4 regions of the Paenibacillus sp. E222 genome follow, and region 3 is predicted to be linked to each of the others. Evidence: riboswitches for the same ligand, from Rfam matches in the RefSeq annotation. Region 3 holds a riboswitch; each other region holds the start of a gene.
The links. Region 3 has a riboswitch for thiamine pyrophosphate ahead of HW560_RS00735 (ABC transporter ATP-binding protein). Riboswitches for the same ligand answer to the same signal wherever they lie in the genome.
Positions count from the first base shown of each region.

Region 1: it holds a riboswitch for thiamine pyrophosphate, as region 3 does, so the genes downstream of both, tenA (thiaminase II) here and HW560_RS00735 (ABC transporter ATP-binding protein) in region 3, are expected to answer to the same signal.
Region 2: it holds a riboswitch for thiamine pyrophosphate, as region 3 does, so the genes downstream of both, HW560_RS03085 (ABC transporter substrate-binding protein) here and HW560_RS00735 (ABC transporter ATP-binding protein) in region 3, are expected to answer to the same signal.
Region 4: it holds a riboswitch for thiamine pyrophosphate, as region 3 does, so the genes downstream of both, HW560_RS19045 (thiamine phosphate synthase) here and HW560_RS00735 (ABC transporter ATP-binding protein) in region 3, are expected to answer to the same signal.

Region 1 covers NZ_CP058552.1:5,435,959-5,439,083, reverse strand. Annotated here, with positions in the region: gene HW560_RS24145 (NAD(P)/FAD-dependent oxidoreductase) at 1-807, shown strand, start outside; gene HW560_RS24140 (hypothetical protein) at 816-1,103, shown strand; TPP riboswitch at 1,150-1,248, shown strand; gene tenA (thiaminase II) at 1,370-2,041, shown strand; gene HW560_RS24130 (GNAT family N-acetyltransferase) at 2,092-2,625, shown strand; gene HW560_RS24125 (TetR/AcrR family transcriptional regulator) at 2,675-3,109, shown strand.
Region 2 covers NZ_CP058552.1:715,405-718,529, reverse strand. Annotated here, with positions in the region: gene HW560_RS03085 (ABC transporter substrate-binding protein) at 206-1,246, opposite strand; TPP riboswitch at 1,468-1,580, opposite strand; gene HW560_RS03080 (NAD-dependent epimerase/dehydratase family protein) at 1,726-2,481, opposite strand; gene HW560_RS03075 (VOC family protein) at 2,500-2,886, opposite strand; gene HW560_RS03070 (DUF2798 domain-containing protein) at 3,078-3,125, shown strand, end outside.
Region 3 covers NZ_CP058552.1:170,019-173,143, forward strand. Annotated here, with positions in the region: gene HW560_RS00725 (ATP-binding cassette domain-containing protein) at 1-150, shown strand, start outside; gene hisC (histidinol-phosphate transaminase) at 175-1,296, shown strand; TPP riboswitch at 1,402-1,504, shown strand; gene HW560_RS00735 (ABC transporter ATP-binding protein) at 1,675-2,442, shown strand; gene HW560_RS00740 (ABC transporter permease) at 2,429-3,125, shown strand, end outside.
Region 4 covers NZ_CP058552.1:4,201,338-4,204,462, forward strand. Annotated here, with positions in the region: gene HW560_RS19040 (ABC-F family ATP-binding cassette domain-containing protein) at 1-817, shown strand, start outside; TPP riboswitch at 882-991, shown strand; gene HW560_RS19045 (thiamine phosphate synthase) at 1,230-1,904, shown strand; gene thiO (glycine oxidase ThiO) at 1,909-3,125, shown strand, end outside.

The DNA.
Region 1 (3,125 bases), 2.3 Mb from region 3:
CACCTTCGTAAAGAAGATGCACCAGAGATTGCGGATATTACTTGTCTGGATGCAAAAGAAACCCATGAGCGTTTTCCTCTTCTGGAGGAGAGCTTTCAGTCAGTATACATCAGCGGTGCTGCGCGTATCGATGGACGTGCACTGCGTGATGCCTTAATCCGATCGGCACAGCGTAATGGAGCGGTTCTGATTGATGGAGACGCGACACTTCAATATGAATCGGACCGAGTAACTGGAGTGGTTGTGGACGGTAAAGTCATATCGGCTGACGAGGTAATTGTGTGTGCCGGCGCGTGGGCTAATGAACTGTTGAAGCCCTTGGGCATTGATTTTAAGGTTCATTATCAGAAGGCACAAATTATGCACTTGCAGGTTCACGATCGAAAGGACACTGGGAACTGGCCTGTAGTCATGCCTCCTTCGGATCAATATTTGTTAGCCTTTGATCAACAGAAGATTGTGATCGGAGCGACTCACGAAAATGATATTGAAGGATACGATACAAGAGTAACCGCAGGCGGAATGCAGGAAATTTTGAATAAAGGATTGGAACTGGCTCCCGGTTTAGCTGATAGCACGTTTCAGGAAGTAAGAGTAGGATTTCGTCCATTTACACCAGGTTTTCTTCCGGTAATGGGTGCTGTCCCAGGTTGGAATGGTTTGATTACAGCCAACGGGCTTGGAGCTTCCGGTTTAACGATGGGGCCTTTTATTGGAAGTCAACTGGCCAAGTTGGCTCTTGGTATGGAGTTAGATATCGATATTCAGCCATATGACCTTGGAAAAGCAATGGATCATCAGAAATGAGGTGAACTATGACGTATTCACAGCGCTTAACTCACGGCAACTCCTCAGACATCATTTATCTGGAGCACCAGATTAGCATCGCCGAGGAGGAATTGGCAAAAGCCGAGGAAGAGCGGCGGGCATACGAATCGGATTTAGATCAGTTAAGGAAGTCTCCAGATCATTCAACATCAGCAACGAACATCTCTAATGAGCAAAAATTAGTGGTTGAGTTAAACAAGGTACACAGTATGATTAAGACCATCCGGACACGACTTAAGAACTTGCAAGAAGATTTAGGGGAACTTGAAGATTAATAGGAATAGTTTGACATTTGGAAAAACACATGTTGTAATAAGCCTGAGCTATTTGCAGGGGGACTGTTCGCAGTTGAGAAGGTTAAAACCTGACCCTTTGAACCTGTTAGTTAATACTGACGTAGGGAGCAAATGACATGTACTCATGTTATTTTGCCCTTGCCGAAAATAGGTCAAGGGCTTTTTGGTCTGCATTTTGGGGGACAGAACGCGATAGCTGGGTGTGAAGCGGGGACATTATGATTTTAATAAAAGGAGCAATGATCATGTCATTTTCGAGAACGTTAAAAGATAAGTCCAGAATCGTATGGGAAGATGGATACAACCATCCTTTTTTACACGAAATGGGGAAAGGCACACTGGATCAGGAAGCGTTTAAGTTTTATCTTCTTCAGGACTATACCTATCTGATTGAATATGCGAAGATTTTTGCCATGGGCGCGGTGAAGGCGACAGATGAAAAACTGATGACGAACTTTACGGTGATTCAACACGCTATTCTGTACGAAGAAATGGATTTGCATCGAAATTATATGAAGGAATTTGGGATTACGCTGGATGAAAATCATACGGTCAAACCATCTCTGTACAACAAGGCGTATACGTCGAATATGATGAGTGTTGCACAAACAGGTGGTGTTGCCGAAATCATCGCCGTCATTTTCCCATGTGCGTGGACGTATTACGACTATGCAACAAGATTAAAAGAACAATATCGAGATTCATTAGAGGGCAATTTCTATCAGACGTGGATCGAAAATTATGCAAGTGATGAATTCCGCGATTCATTCGAATGGTTCTATGATACATTGGATGCATTATGTGAACATAAAACCGAGCAGGAACTGGAGGCCATTGAAGACATATTTAGAAGAAGTGTTGAATTTGAATATCTGTTCTGGGATATGGCTTATAATCAGCAACTCTCGTACTTCTGATGAATGAAATCTCAAATCTATTACAACCAGAGACAAGGATGAACATACAGATGAACAATCATGGGGAACGCATCTATTTACGATTTTTGAACGTGGAGGACGCGCCGACACTGCTGGATTTGCAGTTCCGTAACCGGGCTGTTTTCGAAGAGATATCGGCAAGTGAACGATCAGAGACATTCTATACACTGGAGGGCCAGTTAGCCCTTCTTGAAGGCTGGAACAAGGCGAGGGAAGAAGGGAAACGTTACTCTTTCGGGATCTTCCTGAACCATACGCATGAGCTTATTGGGGAGATCTCTCTGTTCGAACTTGAACTGGATTCCATCAGCAAATGGATTGTTGGTTATGTGCTCGATCAGGCCCAGAATGGTAAGGGATACATGAGTGAAGCTCTGCGGCTAGCACTTAATTTTGCCGTGAATGACGGGGGAATAAAACGAGTGGAGGCAGGTGCACTTCCCGACAATGCCGGATCAATTCGAGTGTTGCGTAAAGCGGGCTTCCAGGAAACGGACCGTCAGAATATTAAAATCAAGGGAATTTGGAAGGAACATGTGATGTTTGCAGTGGATTTGCAGTAGAGTGTTGAATATCGTAACGTGAACCGCCTAACTCATCCAGAGGGAACTTATGAATAAACGGAAACAAATGTTATTGGACTCAGCACTTGTGCTCTTTGAGAAACATGGAGTAACCAACACTTCCATACAAATGATTCTAGACGAGTCAGGTGTGTCCAAAGGAACATTTTACAAATTCTTTGGTTCAAAGGATGATTGTATTCTTGCCATTCTGGAGCAGCGTGTACAGGAAGACATGATGATTCGCAAAGATTTGGAGAGCCAAAGCTATGCTTCCGATTTTGATCTACTGGTGGATCAGATTATGGTCCCGATGATGTTGCCAGAAACAAAGCTGGTTGTGGAGTTATTCTACGTTAGCGCGGAAGTTCTCACTTCAGTGGAGAGGCTACGGTTTATTTTATTATTTCATACACAAAAAAGCGGCAGATTGGACGTAAAGCTTAGGGTCCTGATCTGCCGCTTTTGGTATACGATACAATAGGCTCTACATGATGTAA
Region 2 (3,125 bases), 550 kb from region 3:
TCGAGTTAAATTGCATGAGTTAAACCAGCTTTACACTTGACCACTCCGATTGCAGTACCCTCTTCCGATCGCTGTTATCCCCGAATTTTTTTGATTTCATTTTCCACAAGGGGAAAATCCGGGGATAAAGGCGACCACTTCGTTTCTTCAGATGGGTTCTGCACTCTTCGTTCTGGTGTAAAAAAAAGTTAAACTTAAACCATTTTTATTGGGGTAGAAACTCGTTCGTATACGCTTTGGATACATCTACCTGCTCATCGAGCAGTTTTTTGCTAAACATCCAATCTGTATAGTTCTGCCATACTTCCTGCTTTTGCTCACCCCAGCGCGGTGCGTCATCCTGATATTTCGGACTCAGCCACTTTTGGCTTGCGAGTACAAGGTCCTTATCCAGATCCGGTACGGCCTTGATCAGAATGTTCGCAGCGTCTTCGGGATGATCAATCGCATATTGATATCCTTCGGAAGTGGCTTTCAGGAATGCTTTAACCAGCTCGGGATCGTTCTGAATCGTCTTTTCATTGGTAACGAGTACAGGAGTGTAGTAGTCCAGTGCCTCGGAATAATCCTTCACATATAACATGTCGATCGGTTCGCCGCGCAGTTCGGCTTCAATACCCGTCCACGCGTAGAAAATCCAGGCAAAGTCGATATCACGTTTCACAGCGGTGAAAAAGTCGGCGTCACCCATGTTAATGTTTTTCACTTTGGATACATCGGCGCCTTCACCTTCCATAATGGATTGCATCACGGCTTCTTCGACTGGGGAACCCCAGCCGCCATAGGTTTTGCCTTCAAAATCTTTGGGAGACTTGATGTTTCGATCCACCGGAGCGGCAAATCCGGACGTGTTATGCTGAATAACCGCAGCGATGGACACAAGCGGTACGCCTTGTGTGCGGGCCTGAGTCACGCTCTCCTGATAACTTACGCCAAAAGGCACTTCATTGGATGCAACCATCGTATCTGCGCCACCGGCACCTGGTTGTACAATCTCTACGTTCAAGCCTTCGGCCTTGTAAAAACCTTGATCTACGGCCGCATACAGGCCGGTATGATTCGTATTTGGTGTCCAGTCCAGCACTACTTTAATGTCCTTGAGGGCTGCGTTGTCACCTTCATTGCTGTTTTCGGTATTGCTGCTGCCAGTTTCTCCTGAAGGTGCAGCTTCTTTGCCGCCACATGCGGCCACAGCCACTAGTAGTACGCACAAGAGCATTAGGCCCATCATTTTACGCCATCTCATCTTCATTTCTCTCCTTCATGTTGTCCGGCCAGTGGCACGGGGTACTCCTTGGCTTCATATCCAAGCATCTTGCATAAATCGACAGATTTATACCAGCTATGATCCGGATGACGTCATTTTTTTTAGCTCTCTGGCTATATAAAAGAACATTAAAAAAGCGCCCCGTTAATCCGGGACGCGTGCAGGCGTTAGAGATGTGGCACTCAGCAAAGAGGCTGGGCCAATTCGATATACTCCGATTCCTACGCTGGCATGATCCAGATCAGGTCTAAGGGTCAGTATCTTGGTGGGATACACTCTCAGCCGGCCTATTCCGACTCCCCTGGGAAACTATGAAGTTACGGGCATTACTATGTGTAATTATAGGCCAGAGGCCTATGCATGTCCAGTCAGGAACTGGATGGGGACACGTATGAAGTTATCAAACAGGCCGTTATACATATGTATAACAGCCTGTTAAGATGTGTGATTTTCAACAATTATCGTGGCGAATCATATAAGGAAATCTGACTGAGTGCAAAAGCATCGGATTTCGGGTCATAGCCTACCTGTTTCTGAGTGGCTTCCAGATTCAACCGTTTAAACTTATTATTCGAGATCCCATGCAGTATGGTGAAGGGCTCCAGCTCTGTAGCTGTAATTGCTTTGAACATCAAATTACACAAGTCAGCCGGACTAATATACGCGCTCATATCCCTTGCCTCCAGCACGGGTCCATCCGGTTGAAAATCATCATATGCACCGATACGTATTGCAACACTTTGTAAACCTTCGGTATACGCAAAATAGGAAGCAAGCGATTCTCCAAAACATTTGCTAACCCCGTACAAATTCCGTGGGCGTGTCGGCATGTCTGGATAGACCTGAGCATCAATGGGATACCCCTCGATCGTCTGTGCACTGCTTGCCAGAATGACTCTTTGCACACCTTGGTCCTTGGCTGCACGGAATACATTAAATGTACCTTTGATATTGATGTCCAACAACGATTCATAGAATCCGGCATGCGGGGAAGGATCTCCCGCCAGATGTACAACCACATCCATGCCTTCGCAAGCGTGCTGACAGGCTTCGGGATCTGTCACATCCAGTGTCATGATCTCATGGTCTGTCCCTTGATACGTATGCAGTCTGTCGATATTCAAATCTGTTAGTCGCAGGTGAAATGCTTCTGACAAGTGTTGGGACACGTCACGTCCAATTTTTCCGGCTGCACCGGTAATTAAAATGTTCATAAAAATCAGCTCCAATTTTTAGCGCTGGAAGAACTCAATCCATTCCTTTTCAGGTCCATAGATGAAGAAATAACGGTAACCGTTAGGCAGTGTAATCATCTCTCCATCAATAAACTCGGCCTCGGTTTCTTTAATGCGGTTATACTCGGCCTCAAGGTCATCGACATGGATGGCAAAGTGGTGCACCGTACCTTCGGAAGGCAGCTTGTCGCTGTATCCCTGAATCAACTCAATCTCGGTCTCATCGCTTCCGTTGAAGCCGAGAAAGGCGAGCTGAATGACACCGTTGGTATGGGTTACCCGGTCTTTCAATTCAAGACCAACAATCTCCGTGTAGAAACGCAGCGTGGTCTCCAGATCGCGAACGGCAATGCCGACGTGGTCAATGCGCTTTTGAAAACTCATAATCAAAAATCCTCCTTTAAATATGCAGTGGATCTTTTCTACCATTTTAAGGGATATCATAGGGCTGTACTACGGGGTTGTCAAATCCGATTTTTAATTTGGGAAAATTATAATTGTTCACAGAATGTTCACTTATGAGGAAGGCTTCATCATCTCTATAATTACGAAGGTAAACAGAGAGGATGAGAGATTTGCCAACGACAAAGAAAGAACAGATTGTTTTTGGAATGATGATGTGC
Region 3 (3,125 bases):
ACGATGGATACCCGTATTACGCTGGAGCGGCCACGCGTTCGGGACAGCGGGTTTGCTCATTTTGAAAACCTGATTCTGAATCGCTTGTTGACTCCTCCACAAGAGACACCACAGCAGATTGCCCAGAAACAGATATCATTCTCGATCTAATTCCACTGGAAAGAAGGCATGATTATGCAATCCCTTTCACCCGTTCCCTCTCCTCCTGTTAAAGACCTGTTAAATCAAATTCCGGCTTATACGCCTGCTAAATCCATGGAACAGATCCGGCGGGAGTTGGGACTGGAAAGTGTGGATCGACTCGCAGCAAACGAGAATCCGTTTGGTTCCTCTCCGCTGGCAGCAGAAGCGGTCAGATCGCTGAGTTCCGATCTTTTGGCTCAATACCCCGACGGTTCCAGCCAACTGCTGCGTGACAAACTTGCGGAACGTCTGGGGGTTCGTACTTCCCAACTGGTATTTGGAAGTGGATCTTTCGAGCTCCTCACCCTTACCGCCCAAGCTTATCTTAATCCCGGGGAGGAATCACTCATTCCGGTGCCCTCCTTTAACTGGTATAAGGGCGCTACGCTGCTGGCAGGCGGGGTCATTCATGAAGTGCCTTTGGTCAACCATTCACTGGATCTGGAGCAATTCCGGCAGCGGATTAATACTTCTACCCGAATCATCTGGCTGTGCAATCCGAATAATCCGACCGGAACCATTTTCACGGCAAATGCCCTGCTTGATTTACTCGAACATGTTCCCTCCCATGTCGTGGTTGTCCTGGATGAAGCGTATTATGAATTCGCGGAAAGTGAAGATTACCCTGATACGGTTAAGCTGCTGGAGCAGTATAATAATCTGATTATTTTGCGGACCTTCTCCAAAATATATGGACTGGCCGGACTGCGTATTGGATATGGCATCGCGAATGAAAGCATCATTGAAGGCATTAACCGGGTCAAGCTGCCCATCAGTCTGACAGCCACATCCCAAGCCGCTGCTTCGGCCAGCCTGGATGATCATGAATTTGTTTCTCATTGCCTGCAATACAATCGTCAGGGACGTGAAACGTTAATGCAATCCTTTGATCAGTGGAAATTACCCTACATCCCTTCCGAAACCAATTTCATCATGGTGGATCTGTTGCAGGATAGCGGCCCGATTACCAAAGAATTGTTGAACAGAGGTATCTCTGTCCGCGGCGGTGCCGAATTCGGTATGCCTACCTGGCTTCGGATTACGATTGGCACACCTGAGCAGATTGTCCGGCTGATCAGTGAGCTTGATTCACTGTTACATTCAAACGATTAGAATAGGTTACTTTCCTAACTCTCATTACGCACACTTCTTTTAAGCCGCCCTCTTTACATTCTGCTTGCATGTGATATATGCTGAACACACAACTGCATATCTTAATCATTGCACTAGGGGAGCCTTGCGGCTGAGACGAATCGAACGATTCGGACCCTTTGAACCTGATCTGGATCATACCAGCGGAGGGAAGTGGAGCGGCCTCTCAGTAAGCGGATTTTTTCATGTTGATGATGAAATTTAATGTGAATTGAACTTACAGACCCACTCATTTCTCCGGAAATGGGTGGGTCTTTTTCGCATTCTTCGGGCAGATCAGAAGGTGTAATTAAAGATCACGCAGTTTGAAGTTTGAATAATAAAGGGGAACGGATCGAGATGGATAACGACATAACCATTCATAACATGAGCTACGCCTTCCCGGGAAAAAGGGATTCCCCCGTGCTCTCCAATGTGTCGATGCGTGTAGCCAAAGGCGAATTCGTCTCGCTCATCGGTTCCAGCGGCTCCGGTAAAAGCACCCTCTTCAAGCTGCTGGCAGGCCTGCTTGAGCCAACCCACGGAACCATTAATATTCCTTGGGTTCAGGAAGGAAAGCGACTGGGGCAGGTGGCCTACATGCCGCAAAAGGACCTCCTGTTACCCTGGCGAACCGTCATGGAGAATTGCATGCTCCCCGCTGAACTTGCTCCAGGTCGGCAGGATAAGGTACGAATTCGAGCGGACATTCTGGCCGGTCTCGACCGATTTGGCTTATCTGGCCACGCGCATGCTTACCCGGACGAGCTGTCAGGTGGCATGCGCCAGCGTGTCGCGCTGCTTCGTACGTTGCTGACAGGTGGCCAGCTCATGCTGCTGGATGAACCATTCGGCGCACTCGATGCCCTGACCAAACGTGAGATGCATCGCTGGCTGCTGGAGCTCTGGGAAGGCTTGGGCAAAACCGTGTTGTTCATCACGCATGACATTGAAGAAGCCCTGCTGCTCAGTGATCGGATTATCCTGTTAACTCCGGTGGGCCATAGCCAACAGCTGCTGGATCTGACGGTACCTTTGCCGCGTCCAAGACATTCGGACATGATCTACGAACCCGCTCTCGTTCAGATGAGACGACGACTGGAGGAACAATTGCATGCGAGACGGTAACTTGAGAGATAGCACGAAGTATAGCGTGAGAGGTTGGCTTGCCCGTTATGGTCTATTTCTTTTGCTCATGATCCTGCTGCTTGCTCTCTGGGAGTGGATTGTGCGTATGGGATGGGTGCCTTCCTTCATCATTCCAGCCCCGACGGCGATTGTCCGTTCCCTGTATGAGCATCGCCACCTTCTGCTGGGTACACATTTGCCCGCTACCTTGATGGAGGTTGTCGTTGGCTTTGGCTTGTCCATTGGTGCCGGAATTGCACTTGCAACGGGTATGCATATGAATCAGTCGATTGAAAAAGCGTTATATCCCTTCATCGTGATCAGTCAGACGATCCCGCTGATTGCCTTGTCCCCCGTCTTCATCCTGTGGTTTGGCTACACGCTGTGGAGTAAAGTCGCGGTGGTATTCCTGATCTCATTTTTCCCGATTGTGGTGAGCACCTACGATGGCCTGCGCCAGGGTGATCCGGAGCAGCGTGAACTGCTCCTGACGATGGGGGCCAGCAAGTGGGATATTTTCCGCAAACTCCAGATTCCACTTGCCCTTCCCTCCTTCTTTTCGGGAATGAAAATGTCTGTGGTGTATTGTGTGGTCGGTGCAACGATCGGGGAATGGCTCGGTGGAAGCAAGGGCCTTGGGTACTTCAGCCGCAGAATGTCGAGCAATATGAACACGGACGCCA
Region 4 (3,125 bases), 3.5 Mb from region 3:
CAAATTCCTTGAAATGGCCGACATGAATAAGGCGCAGCATATTGATGCTTATGAGAAACAGCAGGAGTATATCAAGAAGCAGGAAGATTTCATCCAGCGGAACAAAGCCCGTGCTTCTACTTCCGGTCGTGCCAAGAGCCGTGAGAAGCAGCTCGGCAAGATCGAACGGATCGATCGTCCAGACGAAGCGGCCAAACCCACATTTAAATTCAAGGATGCCCGGGCGAGTAGTAAAACCGTCTTTGAGGGCATTGATTTTGAAATTGGATATTCGTATGCATTATTGCCCAAAATGACGATGACGATTGAGCGTGGCGAGAAAATTGCCATTGTTGGCTGTAACGGTGTAGGTAAATCCACACTGCTCAAGACCATCTTGGGAAAAATCCCACCAATCAGCGGTAAGACTTTCTTGGGTGACTATTTGGAGACAGCCTATTTCGAACAGGAAGTACGTGCAGGAAACATTACCCCGATTGAAGATGTGTGGAATGAATTTTCTCATCTGACACAGAATGAAGTCCGGGGGCATCTCGCACGTTGTGGATTGAAAAATGAGCATATCACCCGTCCGCTTAACGCGCTTAGTGGTGGTGAACAAGCCAAAGTTCGTTTGTGTAAACTTCTGATGCGTGAAAGTAACTGGATTTTGTTCGATGAGCCTACAAACCATTTGGATGTAACGGCCAAAGCAGAGCTGAAACGTGCCTTGCAAGAATTCAAGGGTACCGTGCTGCTCGTATCCCATGAACCTGATTTTTATGAAGATTGGGTTACCAAAACGTGGGATGTTGAAGCTTGGTCCGAGAAACAATAACGTAATAAATGGAAATGTACGGTGACAAAAAAAGGTGTCTATGGTAACATAGGCTACAGCTTCATATGAACACTAGGGGGGCCGCACGATGCGGCTGAGATGGAAGAATGCGATTCCGGACCCTTTGTACCTGATCTGGATCATACCAGCGTAGGGAAGTGGCGCGTTTCAGCTAATGACAAAGGGCGTTATCGATAACTTTGCGATATGGCCTGCAAGATGATTCATGCGGTTTCTAAGTATACAGCGTTGCGACTATGTTGGTTTCTGTAGTTGTTATGCATTATGTATATATAGAGTAATCCCATGCGACAGTCATTCAGTTGATCCATGAATTCTAAATTCGTGGCCACTCCCCTACGGGAGTGGCTTTTTTGTTGTTTTATATCCGCTTAAATCATACAAGAGGAGGGTGAACAGGACGGAAATCTTCCACGAACAGTTAACAACACGATTATTCGAACTGCATGTGGTTTCACCAGGTACAGGAGACTTGGACTCTTTTCTGAATATTGCTAAGGATATATGGCGGTGGGTCGATTATATCCACATACGGGAAAAAAAGCTGCCCCTTGAGCAACAGATGTATTGGGCGCAAAGTCTCAGAACACGAGGTGTCCCATTTAACCGAATCATTCTGAATGGCTCCACTCAGCTTGATCATCATGCGTTGCTTGGTGGTGTGCATTGGGGTCAAGCAGTTATTCGGAAATACGATAAGGATGTGTTGAGGAGAAACAATCGGCTTCGCGTAGGAGTATCGGTTCATTCTCTGGAAGAAGCAAAAGTTGCAGAAGAACGTGGAGCGGATTATCTCTTTTACGGGCATGTATATGCCTCACCCAGTAAACCAAATTTCGAGCCCAGGGGACTTGCTTCGTTAGCAGAGGTATGCGCTAAAGTTTCAATTCCGGTCATCGCGATTGGTGGGATTGCAACGGAGAATATTGCTGCCATTCGAACTGCTGGTGCCCGTGGAGCCGCTGTGATTTCGTCGATTTGGACGAATGATCAGCCGGAACTGGCTGCCGCTGCATTGCGACTGGCGATTACGGATTCAGAGAAATACGCCGAACCAAGGAGATGATGCCATGAGAAAGGAAGCAAGAAGCCGAAGCGGGAATCGTTCAGGGTATCATCCAGGCACAGTATCGAGGAGTAAAGTTGGAGCAGAATTTCGAGGCAAGCTTCATGCAGAAACCATTATTGTAGGCGGAGGCGTTATCGGTTGTGCTATCGCATGTGAACTCGCTACCCGAGGTTATGACGTTCTTCTGGTTGAGCGTGCTCGGATCGCTGGTGGAACTTCCTGTGCAGCCGCAGGCATGCTTGCCGCTGACAGTGAGGAATTTACTCATGCTGTGATGGCAAAGCTTGCCCGGCAGAGCAGAGCTTTGCTTCATGAGCAGAAGGAACGAATCAGTGCGCTTAGCGGCGTTGAAATGGGGCTGCAACAGCAAGGTTTTATTACTCCTTTTCGCTCATACAGTGAGGTCAGCAGTTACAAGAATAATCGATGGTCTACCTTATCTACAGAACATATTTGGTGGGATCGTGTCGCTGTCCAACAGGAAGCTTCATGGTTAAACAGGGATACGTATGGAGCATTTTACAGACCTTCCGAGAGCGAGGTTCTTCCTGTCAGCTTAACGCAGGCTTATGTCAGATCGGCTCAAGCCATGGGTGCAAGGGTGATGGAAGGTGTACAGGATGTCCGTTTGCATACGGATGTGAATGGAGTGCAAGGGATCGAGACTTCAATAGGAACGATGACATCGAGAAATGTCATTATTGCTACAGGGTTACATGGTGAAGAATTGATGAGACATGTGGGTCTGAAATCGCCTGTTTTACCAGTAAAGGGAGAGATTGCAGCCGTGCAGTTTTCACCTCACCATGCCGGGTACAGGCCAGACAAAACGGTGTATGCAGAGGATATATATATTGTTCCCAAAGCTAATGGAGAAGTATGGATCGGTGCAACAAGCCTTCCTGGAAGAACAGATATGAACGTTTCGGTGCAAGGCATTCAGAAGCTGCTTGCAGCTGCAACAAACTGGATACCTGGCATAAAGGAAGCCCATTTTATCCGAGCGTGGGCGGGTGTCCGTCCTTCGACTCCGGATGGATTGCCTTATGTGGGGGCTTGCGAAAGTGTTCCCGGTTTATTCGCTGCTTTTGGACACTATCGTAACGGCATATTGCTTAGTGCGATTACAGCGAGCCTCATGGCTGACTTGATTTGTGGCAAAACCTCGGAAGAGCTGGGGATTCAGGACCTTAGTCCAGAACGTTTGAACACAAAGGA